2 regions of the Sphingomonas sp. DC1600-2 genome follow, and region 1 is predicted to be linked to the other one. Evidence: riboswitches for the same ligand, from Rfam matches in the RefSeq annotation. Region 1 holds a riboswitch; the other holds the start of a gene.

Region 1 (9,991 bases):
GCGCGTCGCGCGTCGTCGGTATATAGATCGATCGTCTCGCCAAGCCCAACGCCATAAGCGCCGGGCCGCGGCCCATAGACTCGCGCCGTCGCGATCCGGCCTGCAAAGGGATTCCAGTCGGGGGGTTCTTCGCGTGCGGCGAGCGCGCGCACCGCTTGTCCGAAGAGCACCGGCAGCGTGGGGAAGGCATCGCGGAACAGCCCGGACACGCGCAAGGTCACGTCGATCCGTGGATGGTCGAGCAGCGCGAGCGGCAGGATTTCGATTCCGCTGACTCGCTCCGAGGCGGTGTCCCAGACCGGCTTTGCCCCAAGCAGATGCAGCGCCATCGCAAATTCTTCGCCTGCGGTGCGCATGGTTGCCGATCCCCACAGATCGACGATCAGGGCGCGCGGATAGTCGCCATGATCCTGCAAATGGCGGCGGATCAATTCCTCCGCCAGCACCACGCCCTGTTCGTGCGCCGAACGCGACGGGATTGCGCGCGGGTCGATCGTGTAGAGGTTGCGTCCGGTCGGCAGCACGTCGCTGCGCCCGCGATAGGGAGAGCCCGACGGCCCGGCCGCCACGCGCCGCCCGGCCAGCGCTGCGAGCAGGCCGGCGCTTTCCGCCGCCCCCTGCGCTCCACGGCCGAACACGTGCAGGCCATCGGTGAACTGGCTTTCCTTCACGTCGCAGACAAAGCGGTCGATGCGTGTGATCGCGTCGCTCAAGCGGGTCGCGCGATCCAGGCCAAGCTCGGCCTCCAGTCCCAGCGCTTCCGCCTCTGCGCGAATATCGGTTTGCAAGCGGTCGCGCCGCGCCGGGTCGAGCCCGTCGGCATTGGAAAATTCGTCGAGCAGCGCCTCGATCCGCCCAAGCCCGGCCCCCGTACCTGACGGGGCCAAGGGTGGCGGGACGTGGCCGATGGCGACGGCACCGATGCGGCGCTTGGCTTGTGCTGCCTCGCCGGGGTCGTTGACGATGAACGGGTAGATGAAGGGCAACGGCCCAAGCAGAGCTTCGGGCCAGCAGCCTTGCGACAGCGCGACCGATTTGCCCGGCAACCATTCCAGCGTGCCATGTGCCCCCACATGGACGATCGCGTCGGTGCCGATCGCGCGCAGCCATAGATAGAAAGCGACATAGCCATGGCGCGGGCATCGGGTGAGGTCGTGATATTCCTGATCGCGCCCGGTGCTGGCACCACGTTCCGGCTGCAGTGCCACCCGTGTGCGCCCGGCGCGCACCGCCGCAAACCGGAACATCCCGTCCATGAGTGCCGGATCGTCTTCGGGTTCGCCCCACGATGCGGCAAGATCGTGTCGCAAGGCCTCGGGCAATGCCGCCAGCGCGCGGCGATAGTCAGCCAGCGGCCAGGTCAAAGTGTCGGAGCGAAGCCCCTCGGCAAGGTCGTCGCGCGTCTCTGCGTCATATCCCGCGCTTGCCAGATCGGCCAAAATCGCCTCGGCCGATGCCAGCGCATCCAGTCCGACGGCATGGGCCATCTGATAGGTCTTGCCGGGATAGGTGGACAGGACCAGCGCCACTTGCCGTTCGCCGACGGCTTTGGCCGCCAACCTAGTCCAACCAGCGACCCGGTCCGCGATCGCCGTGATCCGCTCGGGCTCGGCCCGATGCGCGGTCCGGGCAAATTCGAGCAGCGGATCGCGCGTGCCCGCTTCCTTGAAACTGGCGACCCCGGCGAATAGCCGACCGTCAATCTCGGGCAATACGACATGCATGGCGAGATCGGCAGGTGACAGGCCGCGCGTGCCGTCTGCCCAGGCGGCGCGTCCCGACGTTGCCAGCGCCACTTGAAACACCGGTACCCCCGCCGCGTCGAGCGGTGTTTCCCCAGCCTCGCCCCGCGCCGAAAATGCGGTCGCGTTGAGGATTGCGACGGGCGATAGTGTGCCGATCCACGCCGCGATCCGGTCGCGCGTTTGCGGGTGCTTCAGCGACGGTCCGAACAGCGACAGAGTCGCAAAACCGCGCTGCTCGAACGTGCTATGCAGCGCGGCAAAGGGGGCAAGGTCCTGCGCCGCGAGATAAGCGCGGTAGAAGACGAGCAAGATCAGCGGTCGATCGGGATCGCGCGCAAAAGTGGCCGGATCGACCACCCCGCAATCGGGATGCCATCCGCCCGCCAGCGGCAACGATCGGGGCGTGACCGTATCGTCCCAACACAATCCTGCGGCGCGCGCCAGCAGCGTCAACGCGGCTCCGCTCGCTTCGGGCCCGCCTTCGTCGCACAAGCGCGCCAGCGCGCGCAGCGTCTGCGCGGACAGGGTGGAGACGGCGTCCAGCCGTGCGTCGGCGCGACCATCGGCGGGCAACACCGCCAGTGCAATCCCCCGTGCCCGCGCAAGCAGTTCGACCTGCTGCAACCCGTAACTCCAATAGGGCATGCCGCCGATGAGCCGGATGAGGATCGCTTTGGCACCGCTCAGCGTGTGCTCGACATAGGTATCGACCGACAGCGGATGGCCGAGCGCCGCGAGATTGGCCAACCGGAGCGAAGGCAGCGTTTGCCCGGATCTTCGCGCGGAGTGCCATGCGCCCGCGAACGCACCAAGGTCGCTGTCCGAAAAGGACAGGATGACCAGGTCAGCCGGGCTCTGCCCCAGATCCTGCGGGATCGCGGCTTCTTCCAGACCGTGGCTTTCGCGGAAGAGGATGTGCACGGGCTGGCCTCAGCCGACCAGCGCCGTATGCAACGCCTCACCATCGATATGGTCGCGCTCGGCAATGACGACCAGCGTGGTGCGCCGCGCTTCACCCGGCCGCCACGGACGGTCATAATGGTAGCGCACGCGCGTGCCGACCGCCTGGACCAGCAGCCGCATCGGCTTGTCCGCCACCGCAGCATATCCCTTCACGCGCAAGATCTGGTGCTGCTGCGCGATGCGCACGATCCGGGCAGCCAGATCGGCGGGATCGGCGATTTCGCCGATGTCGAGCACGATGCTGTCGAAATCGTCATGCTCGTGATCGTCGTCGCCATCGTGATGCGACGGACGCGCCGCGATATCGTTTTCGGCGGCCGCGCCAAGCCCCAGAATTACGCGCGGATCGACCACGCCGTCGGTCAGCTCGAGGATCGGCAGCGGTCGCGGTGCCTCGGCGGCGATAGTCGCGCGTGCCGCCGCCACGCCTTCGGGACCCGCCAGATCGATCTTGGTGAGCAGGACGATATCGGCACAGGCCAATTGGTCCCCAAACACTTCGGACAACGGGGTTTCATGGTCGATGCCGGGGTCGGCGGCGCGTTGCGCCTCCAGCGCTGCGAGATCGGGTGCGAAGCGGCCTGCCGCCACCGCCTCGGCATCGGCCAGCGCGACGACGCCATCGACGGTGATGCGGCTGCGGATCGCGGGCCAGTCGAACGCCTTCAACAAGGGTTTGGGCAGGGCGAGGCCGGAGGTCTCGATCAGGATATGATCGGGCCGAGGGTCGAGTGCCAGCAAGCGTTCGACGGTCGGAATGAAATCGTCGGCGACGGTGCAGCAGATGCAGCCATTGGCCAGTTCGACGATGTTTTCCGCAGGGCAATCCGGAATGGCGCAGCCCTGTAGAATATCTCCGTCGATGCCGAGCGTGCCGAATTCATTGACGACGACCGCGAGCCGCCGACCGCCAGCGTTGCGGATCAGGTGCGTGATCACGGTGGTTTTTCCGGCCCCGAGGAAGCCGGTGACGATGGTGACGGGGATCTTGGAAAGATCGGACATGGTACATCTCCCCGCGCCAGGACGAACACAGGACGGGGCTTGCCGGCGCATGACCGGTCGGCGTGCGACCCGGACCGACGCGAGAGCGCCCATGGCCGCACGACCGTGCAGCCCCAGCCGCACAGTTTCGTCGCCCAGACGGAGAAGTACCGTGCCAAGACCATCCCCTGGATCTGGGCAAGAGCGACCGGTGCACTGGCAGGTCTCCTGGCTCACGGGTCACCGTTTGATACGCACCTTCCCAGATCCCCACTTGCGTGGCGTTCCAGTGGCTGCTCCCGCAAAGGGGAGACTTGCGCATCGCACTATCCGCTTACAGTTGCAGGGACAGCTGTGGATTTGGGAGCACGCTCCCGCACCACATTCCCATTCAAGCCCCTCGCGGGGCACCGGTGCGATCATGAACCCCCGGATTTCTCCGGAGAATTCGAGCACCGCTTAACCGAGTTCGCAGGCAATGCCAATGCGGCATGTTGGCCGGGTTCAGCCGGGCAGGCGGACCTCGATCTCGTCGAAGCGTTTCCAGCGATAGATGCCGAAGCTGACGATCCAGCACAGCACGAACAGGCCGATGATGGCAAACCCGAGCGTGTTGAATTGCTCGCCCAGCCGTGCCGCCGTCTCCCACGGCCAGCCCGCCAACCCCAGCTTTCCGCCGATCAGCGCCAGCGCCTCGATGCCGCCGATCACGATCGCGACGACTGCCGACATCAGCGTGATGGTGATGTTGTAATAGAGCTTACGGATCGGTTTGACGAAGGCCCATTCATACGCCCCCAACATGACGACCCCGTCAGCGGTATCGATCAGCGCCATGCCCACGGCAAAGAGCAGCGGTAGCACGAGGATGGTGCCGATCGCGGTGCCATCGGCGGCCTGCTGTCCGGACAGGCCAAGGATCGCGACCTCGGTCGCCGTGTCGAAGCCCAGCCCGAACAGGAAACCGAGCGGGGCCATGTGCCACGGTCGGTTGACTAAGCGGAACATCGGTCGAAACACCCGCGCCAAGATGCCGCGCCCGGCCAGCAGCAAGTCGATATCCTCATCGACATAGGCACCGCCCGCGCGGACATGGGCAAAGGTCTTCCACACCGCGCGCAGGATGATGAGATTGGTCGCCGCGATGGCGAACAGGAACCCCGCCGACACGATGGTGGCGACGGTGCCGCCAATCTGCTTGAGCACCGCCATGCCGGCGAGTGCGCTCGCCGTCAGCGCGACGGCCACCGACGCGATTGCGATGATCCCGGAATGGCCGATCGCAAACCAGAAGCCCGTGCTGACCGGGCGCTGGCCATCCTGCATCAGCTTGCGGGTGACGTTGTCGATGGCGGCGATATGATCGGCATCGACCGCGTGGCGCAGCCCCAGACCCCAGGCGAGCAGGGCGGTGCCCAGCATCAGCGGGCGTTCGTGAAACAGCGTGAACGCCCAAATCCACGCGCCGATATTCGCCAGGATCAAGATCGTAAACAACCAGCCGATGCGGCGGCGCAGACCATCCTGGCGGGGCGGGGACGAAGCCGACGGTGCGTGCGTCATAACCAACAGACCCTTCTCAACCGCTTGGGTCCCGACGCGCGGTCGCCCTTCAGACGCGCGCCGCCGCTACCGTCATTTCCTGTTGCATGGCAAGAGCCTGCCCAAAATCGCGAAGAGCCGGATCACGCCCCCTTGGGTCGCGCGATCTCGAACAGCGCAGGCCAGTTCTTGCCCGTGACGTAGAGCTTCCGCGCCGCGCGATCATACGCGATGCCGTTGGCAACCGAATCGGGGTCGGTCAGTTGCACCTGCGCGAGGAGCGGGGACAGGTCGATGAAGCCGAGCACCTTGCCGCTGACCGGATCGATCCGCGCGATATAGTGCGTCATCCAGATATTGGCGAGCAGCTCGCCATCGACATATTCGAGCTCGTTAATCTGGTCGAGCAAGCGGCCGTTGATCGTCACCGTCACGCGCCGGACGACCTTCTGAGTGGTCGGATCGAGAAAGCGCAACACCGGCGTGCCGTCCGACAGGATCAGCGCGTGCCCGTCATCGGTCATCGCCCAGCCTTCGCCGCTATAGCGGAATCCGCCGGAGCGCTTGAGACCCGGGAGCGACCAGCGAAACCCTTGGCCGCCATGCCAGGTGACGCTGAACAGTTGCTGTTTCCATGCAACGATGCCTTCACCAAACAGGCTCGGCGGCAATTTCGTCCGTGCCAGGACGCGGCCGCTTGCCAAGTCGACGCGACGAATGTCCGATTGTCCCTCCCGCCCGGTGCTTTCGTACAGCACGCCGTGGTCGATCAGCAGACCTTCGGTAAAGGCGCTGGTGTCATGCGGGTAGCGGTTGAGGATCTGCGCCGTGGTGACGGGCGGCGGGGGTGCCGGTGGCGGAGCCGCGCCTTGCACGGCGAGGAGCGCGGCGAAGAGCAGGGTGCGGATCATAAAGCGCGAACCAATGTAACGGCGGTGGCGATCCACGGCGGATCGGTAACGACTTGCTGGCGGGCACCGGGGCCGAGCGGGAGAAGGTGCAGCTTCCCGTCCTCGCGCCCGATCAGGCGTGCGAACAGGAAACGACCCGCCGGGCGCGGGACAAGCACATCGCGGTTGAGCGCCTGGGCGAAATCCGTCGGTGGAATACGCACGCACCAGATGGTGTCGCCAGCACGATAGTCCCCCACGCCGGCCTGGACCGACACCGCGACATGCTCCGGCGCGGGGGCTGGCGGGATGACGGTCGCCGGGCGCTTGGGGGCGTGCGCTCCACTGGTATCGAGGATCGCGGCCACGGCGATGTCGGCGCGGTCGGGCAAGGTGACCAGATCGGCTGCGCGCACCCCCAATGCTGCGGCGATCCGGTTCAGCCAACCGACCGAGACGGTGCGCGTGCCGGTTTCCAGGCGACCGATCGTCTGCGCGGTGGTTGGCGGTATACACGCGCGCGCGACATCGTCGAGCGTCATGCCCTTGGCGCGCCGGACTTCGCGGATAGCGGTGATCATGCCAGCCTTCTAACCAAATTGGTTTTTTGCTGTCCTACATCCGTGGCCTCATGGCAACGCTTTTCGCGGAAGCGATGTGAGAGGAAACGGCGATGCGGGAACTGGTGGAGCGAGCGATCGAGGAATGCGGTGTGGTGCGCGGCGCGGCGACACCGCGCACGCATCGGCCTCGGCGCAGCGTCAGTGTGCATGTCGGCGAATCGCCGCTCAGCTGGCTGCGGGCGCATGGCAAGATCGATGCGCGGCAGTTCGAGGCGGGGGAGCGCTTGCGCGCGGACTATGAAATGGCGGCGCTCGCCCCGCGGGTGACGATGCAGTGGGCGGCACGGGTGGATGGCGGCGCTAGCGGGCTCGATCCGACACTGGCGCAGATAGCTGCAAAACGGCGCTTCGATGCGGCGATGGCCGGGCTTGGTGGCGGCTTGCGCGACGTCGCGTGGCGCGTGGTGTGTGCGGGCGAAGGGCTGCCCATCGCCGAGCGCGCACTCGGGTGGCCGCAGCGGGCCGGGCGAATCGTACTGACACTGGCGCTTGATCGCCTGGGCGATCATTATGGGTTGCGATGAGGTGGATCGTTGGGGGAAGAGGATGCCGATCAAGCGCGAAATGATGGTGCGGCGCGATGCGCTGACGCAGGTGGCGGTCAACGAGACGCTGGCCCCCGAGCCGGGCGAGGGTGAAATCCTGCTGCAGATCGAGGCGTTCGCGGTGACCGCCAACACCGTGACCTATGGCGTGGTCGGCGCGCAGATCGGATATTGGAATTTCTTCCCCGCGCCCGAAGGCTGGGGGATCGTGCCGGCCTGGGGCTATGCCCGCGTGGTCGCGTCGCGCGTCGCGGACATTGCGGTGGGCGAGCGGGTTTATGGCTTCCTGCCGATGGCGTCGCATCTGATCGTGCAGCCGGGCAAGATTTCGGCCGGGCTGTTTCGCGACATGGCGGCGCATCGCCAGCCGATGAGCGCGGTCTACAACCAGTATCGGCGGCTCCAGGCTGACCCGGCGCACGATGCGGCGCGGGAGGATTTGCGGATGCTGTTCGAGCCCTTGTTCCTGACCAGCTTCCTGATCGAGGACACACTGCGCCGCGCGGGCTGGTACGGCACCGACACCGTCGTGCTGACCAGTGCGTCGAGCAAGACCGCGCTGGGCACGGCCTATGTGCTGCGCGAAGGCAGCCCGCAAATCCGCCGGATCGGTTTGACCAGCGCCGCGCATGTCGGCTTTGTCGAAAAGACCGGGCTGTACGATGCGGTGCTGGCTTATGACGCGATCGATGGTCTGGGGAGCCTCGGCGAGGCTGTCCTCATCGATTTTGCCGGAAATGCGGCGCTGTTGCAGGCAGCCTACGCTGCGCTGCCGGACCGGGTGGCGCAATGCCTGCGCGTGGGCGTGACGCATCATGACGCAGGTGGTGAAACCGCGCTGCTGCCGGACCCGAAGCCGGTATGGTTCTTTGCACCCAATGCCGCGACCGCGCTGATTGGCGAGATCGGGCAGGAAGGGTTCAATGCAGCCGTCGCGGCGCAATGGACTGGCTTTGTCGCCGTCGCGGCGGGGCTGGTACACGTCGAGCATGGCCAGGGCATCGAGGCGTTGCAACGCATCTGGCGCACGCAGGTGGCGGGGCAGGCCGCGCCGGATACCGGGTTCGTCGTGCGGCTGTAGCTATCGTCGCGCGGGCCGCCCCGCTAAGACCACAGACATGCACATCGATTTCATCAAATGTCATGGTTCGGGGAATGACTTTCCCCTGGTGGACGCGCGCGCGCTGACGCTGGACGACGCCAGCTGGGCACGGATCGCGGTGGCGCTGGCGGATCGGAACGGCAGCGTCGGCGGCGACGGGCTGTTGCTGTTGACGGCGGGGGATGCGCTCCACGCGATGGGCTTTCGCATGTTCAATTCCGACGGCAGCGAAGCCGAGACGTGTTTGAACGGCGTGCGCTGCGTGGCGCGTCTTGGGTTCGAGGCGCTCGGCATCGAGCGCGCGGCGATGCGGTTGCAGACATCGACGGTCGAGGTGTGGCGCGATCCTGACCTCGCACCGGGCGTGGCGACGATCCGCGAAGTGGCCGGGCCGGTCAATCTCGACGTGACGCAGTGGCCGATGACGGTGGGCGCGGAGCGGATTGTCGATGCGCCGATCCCAGCGCTTGGCAGCGCACGCGTCTTTACTGCGGTGGCGATCCCCAATCCGCATCTGGTGAGCTTCGTCGATTCGGTCGACGAGGCCGAACTGGTCGCGCTGGGCGAGCGGTGCGAAGCGGCACCCGCCTGGCTGCCCAACCGCGCGAACGTCTCCTTTGTCGAGCTACGCGGCGAGGATGCGCTGTTCGTGCGCACGTTCGAACGCGGGGTGGGGCTGACCGACAGTTGCGGCAGCGCGATGGCGGCGTCGACCTATGCCGCGTGCCTGACCGGAAAGTGTGCATTCGGTCGCAACATCACGGTGTTCAATCGTGGCGGACTCGTTCGCGCCGAGGCGAGTGCCGATGGTATGGTGCGGTTGTCCGGCAATGCGACCTTCGAATGGGCAGGATCGGTCGATGTCGATCTGGCGACACGGACAGCGGGCCCGGTCACGGTGACGCACCGTAGCGATGACGAGGTTGCGGCATGGCGTGGCGTGATCGCGGCCATCGCCTAGGCGGTTCCTTGTCGCAACCAAAGTCGCGGTGCATCGTTGTCGCGCCGTAACATCCAAGGAGTTCCCCCGATGAGCCGTTTTTTTCGTAGTGCGCCGATGCTGGCGGCACTGATCGCTGGGTCGTGCGTGGCGACTGCGGCCCCGGCGCTGGCGCAGAGCCCAGCCGACGACCAGCGCTTCCAGCAAGCGCAGCAGCGCTTCGATAACGAGCTTGCGGTGTTCCGCCAGGAATTCGACCGCTACCAGCGTGCCCGCGCGCGCGGCTATGCCCCGCCGCCGCGGCCATATTACGATCCGCGTGGCGATGACCGCGACGAAGGCGGTTATGACCCCGCACGTTATTATCGAGACGATCCGCGTTATCAGGAGCGCGTGCTGAGTTCCGACGACCGCGTCTACCGCGGCAGCGACGGGCAGCTCTATTGCAAGCGCAACGACGGCACGACCGGCTTGATCGCCGGCGCGGTTGGCGGCGGTGTGCTCGGCAACCTGATCGCGGGCGGGCATTCGCGCGGCGTCGGCACGCTGCTTGGCGCGATTGCCGGCGGCGTGGTCGGCAAGACGGTCGACCAGAACAATACGCAGTTGCGCTGCCGCTAACGTAACCGGCTGCTGGTGCCGGGCTGCTGCAGGATC
Region 2 (9,991 bases), on a different contig from region 1:
GCTCGCGCCGATCGATGTGCGCTATCGCTTCAATGTGCCGTATCTGACCGACACCTATATCAATAGCGCCATTCGCGCGACGGGCGGTGTTCGCGGCAAGATCGGCGATGCGTGGACCTATGACGTTGGCGGCGTCTACGCGCGCAACCAGCAGGATTACATGCCCGCCTCGCTGCCGCAATTTGCCAACGTCAACCGCTCGCTCAACGTGGTCAACGTCAATGGCACGCCGACCTGCGCCTCGGTCGTCGATGGGACCGACAAGAATTGCGTACCGTTCGATGCGTTCAAGGCGGGGAACAGCAACCAGGCGCTGGTCAATTATCTGTATAGCGGTCTCGCGACCGAGAAGCAGACCACCGTTGGCATTCTGTACGATGTGCAGGCCAACGTGACCGGCGACCTCGGCAAATATGGCATCAAGTCCCCCTTCGCCGATCAGGGTCTCGCCTTTGCGGCGGGTGTGGAATATCGCGAGGATCGTCAGTTCTCGACCGCGAATGCGGCATTCCGGGCCGACAATGGCGGATCGGATTCCGACCTCCGCCAACATGTCTGGGAAGGCAATATCGAGCTTCAGGCACCCTTGGTTCAGCACAAGCCCTTCATCGAAGAGCTTCAGGTGAATGCCGCCGGGCGTCTGTCCAAATACAGCTCCAACCCCGACAAATTCACGACGTGGAAGCTGGAAGGGTTGTACGCGCCGGTTCGCGACATCGTGTTCCGCGCCTCCTTCAACAAGGCGCAGCGCGCGCCGACCGTGGTGGAAGCGTATCAGGCCAGCAACATCAGCTATTCGCGTCAGGGTGGGTCGCAGAACGATTTCTGCGCACCCGTGCCGCGTCAGATTGCTGACCCGGCCAATCCGGGCAAGACCATCACCACCACCGCGCCGCTCGCTTCGCGGGAGGTGTGCCGTGCGACTGGCCTGTCCGATTCGCTGTATGGAAGCGCAACGCTGCTGTGCCCGAACGACCAATGCACGGTCCGTTCGGGTGGCTTCACCGCAGCGCCCGAAACGGCCTATACCCAGACCTATGGCATCATCTTGAAGCCGCGCTTCGTCAAAGGCTTGGTGTTCTCGGTCGATCGCTATCGGATCAAGATCAACAACTCGCTCGGCTATAATGACGATAGCTATTACACCGATGGCTGCCTGCGTTCGAACGGGGATCCGTTCTTCTGCTCGGGCATCGTGCGCGCCGCCAACGGCACGCTCTATGCTGCGGCCGGCACCAACCCGACCAGCGGCTTCATCCGCGCCGGCACGACCAATTATTATTTCTCGATCGCGCGCGGTTGGGACTTCCAGTCGCAATATGCGCTGGGTCTGGGCAAGGTTGGCCGGATGGATCTGAGCTTCAACGGCTCGTTGACCACCTTCGCCGGTGGCCAGGATTCGCCGCTGCAGCCCGAGCGCAATTGCGCGGGCTATTACGGCAATGGCTGTGGCCAATTGCTGCCGAAGTGGAGCCACGCCCTGCGTGCTACCTATGTCACGCCGGATGATGGCTTCAATGCCTCGTTCAACTGGCGCTATGTCGGGTCGCTCACCAGCGCCAACAATTCGGGCGATCCGGCGATCGGCGGCACGCCTGATCGGGTGCAGAAGACCTTCGGCTATATCGCCCCGGTCAGCTACTTCGATCTCGCGCTGACGTTCAACATTGCCAAGCGCTACAGCCTGCGCCTGATCGCGAACAACCTGCTCGACAAGGCCCCGCCGATCTTGGCGAATTCGTACAATATCAGCCTGGCGCGCAACAACACGATCCCGGCGCGCTATGACAGCCTGGGTCGCAACCTCGCGGTTGGCTTCACGGCGAACTTCTGAACGATCCTCGGAGGGAGCCCTGTGGTGCTCCCTCCGCTCTTTCGATCGATCACCCCAACCGCAGCGCCAGCGCCGCAAGCGTCACGAGTAGGATCGGGATGGTGAGCGTGACACCCACCCGAAAATAATAGCCCCAGCCGATCCGCACATCCTTTTGCCCAAGCACGTGCAGCCACAACAAGGTGGCGAGCGAACCGATCGGGGTAATCTTGGGCCCCAGATCGCAGCCGATAACGTTGGCGTAGATCATCGCCTGCCGGACCGCGCCGGTCGCGTGCGTGGCGTCGATCGACAACGCCCCCACCAATACGGTTGGCATGTTGTTCATAACCGAGGACAAGATTGCGGCGAGCAACCCGGTGCCGAAGGTGGCACCCCACACCCCGCCTTGCGCGGCGTAATCAAGCGCGGTGGCGATATAGCCGGTCAGTCCGGCATTCTTCAGGCCGAACACGACCAGATACATACCGAGCGAAAACACCACGACTTGCCACGGTGCGCCGCGGATGACCGCGCCGGTTTGGATCACATGGCCGCGCCCCGCGATGACGATCAGCACCAGCGCGGCGAGCGCGGCGGTGGCGCTGATCGGGACACCGATCGGGTCGAGCAGAAAGAAGCCGACGAGCAGCATCGCCAGCACCACCCACCCGGCGCGAAAGGTCGCCGCGTCGCGGATCGCATCTGCGGGTTTGCGCAATTGGGTGACATCATAGTCCGCCGGAATATCGCGACGGAAGAACAGCAGCAGCGCCCCGAGCGTCGCGGCGATCGCGGCGAGATCGACCGGCACCATCACCAGCGCATAGTCCGCAAAGCCGAGCTTGAAGAAGTCGGCCGAAACGATGTTGACGAGGTTGGAAACGACCAGCGGCAGACTGGCGGTATCGGCGATGAAGCCCGCCGCCATGACGAACGCCAGCGTCGCCTTTGTCCCGTAACCCAATGCGCGCAGCATCGCGAGCACGATCGGCGTCAGGATCAGCGCCGCGCCATCGTTGGCAAAGAGCGAAGATACCGCCGCACCCAGCAGCACCACCAGCGCGAACAGCCTTTTGCCGTTGCTGCCGCCCCAGCGCGCGACGTGCAACGCCGCCCATTCGAAGAAACCGGCCGCATCGAGGATCAAGCTGATCAGGATGATCGCGACGAACGCGCCCGTCGCATTCCACACGATATTCCATACCACCGGAATGTCGGCGAGGGTGATCGCGCCTGCCAGCAACGCGACGATGGCACCGCCCATCGCGCTCCAGCCAATGCCAAGCCCGCGCGGTTGCCAGATGACGAGCGTAATCGTCGCGAGAAAGATCAGAACGGCGGTGAGCATCAGCCGACGCGCTGGCCATGCGCGTCGATCACTTGCTCGCCATCTTCCTTGGCGAATGCCCCTTGTTGCGGCGCAGGCAGCAAATCGAGTACCAACTCGGACGGGCGGCAGAGCTTCACGCCGAGCGGCGACACCACCAGCGGGCGGTTGATCAGGATCGGATGCGCGATCATCGCATCGAGCAGCGCGGCGTCACTCAGACTCTCATCGTCCAGGCCAAGCTCGGCATAGGGCGTGCCCTTTTCGCGCAGCAGATCGCGCGGGCGCATTCCGGCGCGCGCGATCAATTGCTCGAGCAGCGCGCGCGATGGCGGCGTCTTGAGATATTCGACGACGTGCGGCTCGATCCCTGCGTTGCGGATCATCGCCAGCGTGTTGCGCGACGTCCCGCAGGCCGGATTGTGATAGACGATGATATCGGTGGCGATCGGGTCGGTCATGCGTGTCCTTCCTTAGTACAGCGGCTGCGCAGCACGGTGTCGGCGAGCTGCCCGCAAATCTCAGGATTGCCGTCGCAGCAATCCTCCATGAGATATTCGAGCAAGCGCGCCATGCGGTCGTGCCGCGCGGAATAGATGATCGAACGCCCATCGCGGCGACTCGATACCAATTGCGCGTGCGACAGGATGTGGAGATTGGTCGACAAGCTATTGGCAGGAACGTCCAGCCGACGCGCAATCTCGCCCGCCGCCAGACCGTCGGGTCCGGCCTGGACCAGCATGCGGAACACGCCGAGCCGTCCGCCATGGGCGAGCGCAGACAAAGCGGAGACGGCGGTATCTATTTCCATTATTCCACTATAATGGAAATGTTAATCGGTGCAAGGATCATAGGACGGCGTTTCGTAATCCGGGGCTGTGCCCCGGATTACGGAGCTGGCGTTCAGAAGCGTGCGCGGACGCCGCCGTAAACGGCACGGCCCGGATTGGTGAAGCTGAACACGTCCTCATAATGCGCGTTGTTGAGGTTCTCGATCCGGCCGAACAGCGCGAAGTGCTTGGTCAGCTTCACGTCGCCATTGAGGTTGAGCAGCACATAATCGTGCAGACGTACCGTGACCGGAACATAGGATGGATCGGTGAACGCCACGTCGCTGGTATCGCCATTGTAGCGCGCGACGGCGGTAAAGCCGAAGCGATCGTGCGGCGCGCGCCACCCGAGCGCGACGCTGGCGATATGGCTCGGGCGGCGGACTTCCTCGACGCCGTTTTCGCGTGCGTGGAGATAGGTATAGGCGGCGTCGATCCGCCACGCGGTGCCGATACGGGCGTTGAGGAATGCCTCGACGCCGTGTTGGCGTGATTTGGTGGTGCGGTTGGCGGGTGTGGCGACGAAATTGGGTGCCGGATAGGTGGTGTAGATCTCATCCGACAAACGGCTGTCGAAATAGGTCGCGCCAATCAGCACATGGCCGTCGACGAAACTCTGCTCGATCCCGGCTTCCCAGCCCTCGGAGCGTTCCGGTTTCAGGCCGGGATTGCCGATGAAGCGGCCGTCGCTATAGCCATAGAGTTCATAAAACCCCGGATTTTTTACGCCGGATCCGGCAGCGGCACGGATGCGCGTACCGCTGTCGAAGCGATAGCTGCCTTGCACGCGATAGGTGGTGGTGTCCTGAAAGCGGTTGTTGAGGTCCTGCCGCAGCGACGCGCCGAACGCGGCATGCTCGCCCAGCGTCAGGTCATATTGCCCAACGATACCGACATTGTCGACTTGCCGCCGCCCGGTGAAGGCAAAGCCCGCTGGATCGGTGTTGCGATAGCGCTCGCGCTCGACATCGACCGCGACGGTCAATTGGTGATGCAGCGCGCCCTGATTGAGCTTGAGCGTCGATTCATACGAGCCCTTCAGCCGCTGGCCGGTGTCGCCATAGGTGCGCGCGGCCGCGCCATAGCCATTGCGTTTGGTGTCGGCGATTTGTCCGGTCAGCGCCTGCGTCCATTTGCCGTCGAGCAAATCGAGCTCGCCGCGCAGCAGGCCGTAAATGGCTTCGTTGATGAAATGCGCGCCCGGCGTGTCGATCGTATAGCCAAATGTCTTGCTGGCGGGGTTGCTGTCGCTGTCGTTGAAATCGGCCTGGGTGCGGGCATAGCGCGCGACGGCGGTAAGGCGTGCATTGGGGGCGGGCGACCACGTTGATTTGAACGACACGGCACCTGAATCATTGCCCAGATCGCGCGTTCCCCCGCGCGCGTTAGGGGTGCCGTCGGTGGTGTTGAGCGTTCCCGACAGGGCATAGTCGAACGTGCCAGAGACGCCCGCGATGCGCGCGGCGGTGTTGACCGCTCCGAAGGAGCCCCCCTCGATCCGCCCACTGATGCCTGGCGCTTCGCGGCCGGTCAGCGTGATATATTGGATTACCCCGCCGATCGCATCGGAACCGTATATCGCGCTTTGCTGGCCGCGCAGGACTTCCACGCGCGCGACCTCGTCGGCGATCAGCGTGCCGAAATCGAATTCACCGGCATAGGGGTCGGACACTTCGATCCCGTCGATCAATACGAGCGTGTGGTTGGCCTCGGCTCCGCGCAGGCGGACTTGCGTCTGACCAGGGATGCGGCTGACCGCTATGCCGGGCACATCGCGCAGGATATCGGACACGACGCGCGTCTGGCGTTGTTCGAGCGTGTCGGCATCGAGCACAGTGACCGAGCCGCCGATCTGGTCCGCGCGCAACGGCGTGACGGTGGAGCGGATCCCGGTGACCACGATGGCGGAATCGTCATCGGTCGCTTGTGCGGGCACCGGATCGGGGGCGACCTGAGCGAAGGCGGCGACAGGGAGCAGCAGCGCGGCAAGCGCGGCCGAGGAAAGCAGAGTCTTCATGGCGTAAACGAGTCCCTTGGGCGTCGAGCGACAAGGGCCGGGGCGTCCGCTGCGAACGGTCGGGACACGCCACCGGACGGACGCGTAAGCGCCCGGCACCGCCCCCCGATGCGGCCCCAGCCGCACGTTCGTCGCTCAGACGAAAATCGTTTCGCGCCTGGCCAATCCCATGAGCCGGGCAAGAGCGACCCGCGCCGGTCGGTCTCCTGGCTCACGGGTCATCGCACGATGCGCGCCTTCCCAGGTGGTCCGCCAATGTGGCGGGCTTCCCCAGTGGCTGCGGAGCCGTTGCCGGTTCCGCCTGCGCGTCGTGCTCGCCGCTTACAGTTGCAGGGACAGCTGCAGATTTGCACGGAGCGTGCGCACTGCATTCCCGTTACCGGCGCGAATGCGCGATGGACCCGAAAAGGCCGCATCGCGCGGTTCGGGGATAGGGCAGCGTGCGTCATAAACCAACCGCCTTTTGCAGGCTGCCAATCCACGAAAAAGGGGCCCGGATTGCTCCGAGCCCCTTCTTTCTCCGTAAGTGCCGAAGATTTTAGTCGCGGTCACCGGTCAGGAAGGCCGGCGCGAACTCGGGCGCGGGGCCGTCGTCATTGCCGCCCGAACGCTCTGCCCGGGGTGCGCGCTCGCCGCCGCCATCGCGACGCGGGCCACGGCCACCGTCGCCATCACGGCGCGGACCGCGATCACCACGACCACCGCCATCGCCACGCGGGCCACGGCCGCCGTCACCATCACGACGTGGACCACGTGGGCCACGATCGCCACCTTCGCGCGGCTCACGTGCCGGGCGGGTGTCTTCGATCTCGGCACCGGTTTCCTGGTCGACGACGCGCATCGACAAGCGAACCTTGCCGCGCGGATCGATCTCGAGGACCTTGACCTTGACTTCCTGGCCTTCCTTGAGGACGTCCGCGACCTTCTCGACGCGCTCGTTCTTGATTTCGGACACGTGGACGAGGCCGTCCTTGCCACCCATGAAGTTCACGAACGCACCGAAGTCCACCAGGTTGACGACCTTGCCGTCATAGACCTTGCCGACTTCGGCTTCCTCGACGATGCCCTTGATCCACTTGATCGCGGCTTCGATCTGCGCGGTGTCGGACGAGCTGATCTTGATCAGGCCCTCATCGTCAATGTCGACCTTGGCGCCGGTCTGCGCGACGATCTCGCGGATCACCTTGCCGCCGGTGCCGATCACTTCACGGATCTTGCTCTTGTCGATCTGCAGCGTCTCGATGCGCGGGGCATGGGCCGAGAGCTCGGTGCGGGTCGAGGCGAGCGCCTTGTTCATCTCACCCAGGATATGCGCACGGCCTTCCTTGGCCTGCTCCAAAGCCTTGCGCATGATCTCTTCGGTGATGCCGGCGATCTTGATGTCCATCTGCATCGTGGTGATGCCAGCTTCGGTGCCTGCGACCTTGAAGTCCATGTCGCCCAGATGATCCTCGTCGCCGAGAATGTCCGAGAGAACCGCGAACTTCTTGCCTTCCAGGATCAGGCCCATGGCGATGCCCGAAACCGGCCGCTTCAGCGGCACACCAGCATCCATCATGCTCAGCGAACCGCCGCACACCGTCGCCATCGACGACGAGCCGTTCGACTCGGTGATGTCCGACAGAACGCGGATCGTATAGGGGAATTCGTCCTTCGACGGCAGCACCGGGTGCAGCGCGCGCCAGGCGAGCTTGCCGTGGCCGACTTCACGACGGCCAGGCGCGCCGAAGCGGCCAACTTCACCGACCGAGTAAGGCGGGAAGTTATAGTGCAGCATGAAGTTTTCGTAGGACAGGCCGGTCAGGCCGTCGATCATCTGCTCGGCGTCCTTGGTGCCGAGCGTGGTGGTGCAGATCGACTGCGTCTCACCACGGGTGAACAGCGCCGAGCCGTGTGCGCGCGGCAGGAAGTGGACGATCGCCTCGATCGGACGGATCTGCGTGGTGGTGCGGCCATCGATGCGCTGGCCGTCCTTCAGGATCGCGCCACGAACGATTTCGGCTTCGAGCTTCTTGACGAGCTTCTGCGCGGCCATCTGGTCCTGCGGGGCGGCATCGGCAAAGGCTTCCTTGGCCTTGGCGCGCGCGGCGTTGAGCAGGTTCGAACGCTCGGACTTGTCGGTCACCTTATAGGCGGCGGCGATGTCCTTGCCGATCAGCTTCTTGAGCTTGTCCTTGGCAGCCGAGAGATCGGCCTGGGCGGCCATTTCCCACGGATCCTTGGCGGCCTGTTCGGCCAGATCGATGATGAGGTTGACGGCTTCGCGGCACGCCTTGTGCGCGAACTGCACGGCACCGAGCATGACCTCTTCCGAAAGCTCCTTGGCTTCGGATTCGACCATCATCACGGCTTCGCCGGTCGCGGCGACGACGAGATCGAGATCGCCTTCCTTGACTTGGTCGAGCGTCGGGTTGAGCACATATTCGCCATCGACATAGCCGACGCGCGCTGCGCCGATCGGGCCCATGAAGGGCACGCCCGAAATGGTCAGCGCAGCCGAGGCGGCGACCATTGCGAGGATATCGGGCTCGTTTTCGCCATCATAGCTGAGCACCTGACAGATCACGTTGATCTCGTTGTAGAACCCTTCGGGGAACAACGGGCGGATCGGGCGGTCGATCAGGCGGCTGACCAGCGTTTCCTTTTCGGTCGCGCCGCGCTCACGCTTGAAGAAGCCACCGGGGATGCGACCGGCAGCCGAATATTTTTCCTGATAGTGAACGGTCAGCGGGAAGAAATCCTGGCCTTCCTTCACCGACTTGGCGGCGGTCACGGCGCAGAGCACCACGGTTTCGCCGAGGGTTGCCATAACGGCGCCATTGGCCTGGCGCGCGACGCGGCCGGTTTCCAGCGTCAGCGTCTTGCCACCCCATTGGGTGGTCACGGTCTTGGTATCGAACATCTTTTTTCCTTCAACACCGCCGGCCGGATGCCGACGGGGCCACTGTGCGGGTTAAGCCGACCCGCGCGGTTTGGAGCCTTTCGTGGCTCCCCTGCCATGCCGCCGGAGTGCGGAATGGCGAAAGAGGGACATATGAAAACGGCGCCGCGAGGGCGCCGTTTCCGTACTGGTCGAGTTACTTGCGCAACCCGAGTTTGGCGATGAGGTCGGTATATCGCGCGCCGTCCTTGTGGCGGAGATAGTCGAGCAGCGAGCGCCGCTTGTTGACCATCATCAGCAGGCCGCGCCGCGAGTGATTGTCCTTCTTGTGGCCCTTGAAGTGCTCGGTCAGGTTGCGAATACGCTCGGTGAGGATCGCGATCTGGACTTCGGGGCTGCCGGTGTCGCCTTCGACGCGGCCATGTTCCTTGACGAGCGCGTTCTTGCGCTCTGCAGTGATCGTCATATTCTTTCCTTCGACATCGTCACAGGTTGAAACCGCGAATGACGCGGACCTCGCGGTCCTGAACCTCCACCAAGGCCACCGGACTTTCGTCCAGCATCGCGAAGTATTGGCCATCATCTGCGGCGATCCCGATCAACACCCGCCCCTGTCGGAGCAGCCCTGCCTGATCGGGGGAGAGGGATAGAGCCGGGATGTCGTCCAGCCCCGCCCTCAACGGCAGGAGATTGTGTTCAAGGGTGCGCGCATTACCGAAATCGGCCAGTTTGTCCAGCGATATTGCATGGTCGAGCGTGAACGGCCCGGCCTTGATGCGGCGGAGCATGGTGACATGGCCAACCGTGCCGAGCGCCCGCGCGATGTCCCGCGCGAGGCTGCGGATATAGGTGCCTTTGGAGACGTGGGCGGTGAGGGTGATGGACTCGACTTCGTCACCCCGGACGTGTTCCGGGGTCCACTCTTCAGCCTGCAAGGTCGCTACGTGTTGCGGGGTGGACCCCGGAACACGTCCGGGGTGACGGACAAAGAGGTTGTGAATTATGATCGACCGTCCCGCCAGCACCACGTCCGCCCCCGCGCGCGCCAGATCGTAAGCGCGCTCACCATCGATCTTGAGCGCGGAATAAGCGGGTGGCACCTGCTCGATCGGCCCGGTGA

What was found. A riboswitch is a leader RNA that binds a small molecule or an ion and turns the genes downstream of it on or off. The one in region 1 is predicted to bind cobalamin.
Region 2: another riboswitch for cobalamin. It lies ahead of ACP7BL_RS07525 (TonB-dependent receptor plug domain-containing protein); the one in region 1 lies ahead of cobW (cobalamin biosynthesis protein CobW).

The regions. Positions count from the first base shown of each region.
Region 1 covers NZ_JAFCWO010000008.1:36,432-46,422, reverse strand. Annotated here, with positions in the region: gene cobN (cobaltochelatase subunit CobN) at 1-2,666, opposite strand, end outside; gene cobW (cobalamin biosynthesis protein CobW) at 2,676-3,713, opposite strand; cobalamin riboswitch at 3,894-4,122, opposite strand; gene ACP7BL_RS14175 (HoxN/HupN/NixA family nickel/cobalt transporter) at 4,197-5,255, opposite strand; gene ACP7BL_RS14170 (glutaminyl-peptide cyclotransferase) at 5,378-6,145, opposite strand; gene ACP7BL_RS14165 (helix-turn-helix domain-containing protein) at 6,142-6,705, opposite strand; gene ACP7BL_RS14160 (DUF6456 domain-containing protein) at 6,798-7,271, shown strand; gene ACP7BL_RS14155 (DUF2855 family protein) at 7,294-8,373, shown strand; gene dapF (diaminopimelate epimerase) at 8,411-9,355, shown strand; gene ACP7BL_RS14145 (glycine zipper 2TM domain-containing protein) at 9,425-9,955, shown strand; gene ACP7BL_RS14140 (carbohydrate porin) at 9,990-9,991, opposite strand, start outside.
Region 2 covers NZ_JAFCWO010000003.1:165,679-175,669, forward strand. Annotated here, with positions in the region: gene ACP7BL_RS07505 (TonB-dependent receptor domain-containing protein) at 1-1,834, shown strand, start outside; gene ACP7BL_RS07510 (arsenic transporter) at 1,884-3,164, opposite strand; gene arsC (arsenate reductase (glutaredoxin)) at 3,164-3,604, opposite strand; gene ACP7BL_RS07520 (ArsR/SmtB family transcription factor) at 3,601-3,954, opposite strand; gene ACP7BL_RS07525 (TonB-dependent receptor plug domain-containing protein) at 4,047-5,990, opposite strand; cobalamin riboswitch at 6,170-6,389, opposite strand; gene pnp (polyribonucleotide nucleotidyltransferase) at 6,529-8,892, opposite strand; gene rpsO (30S ribosomal protein S15) at 9,068-9,337, opposite strand; gene truB (tRNA pseudouridine(55) synthase TruB) at 9,357-9,991, opposite strand, start outside.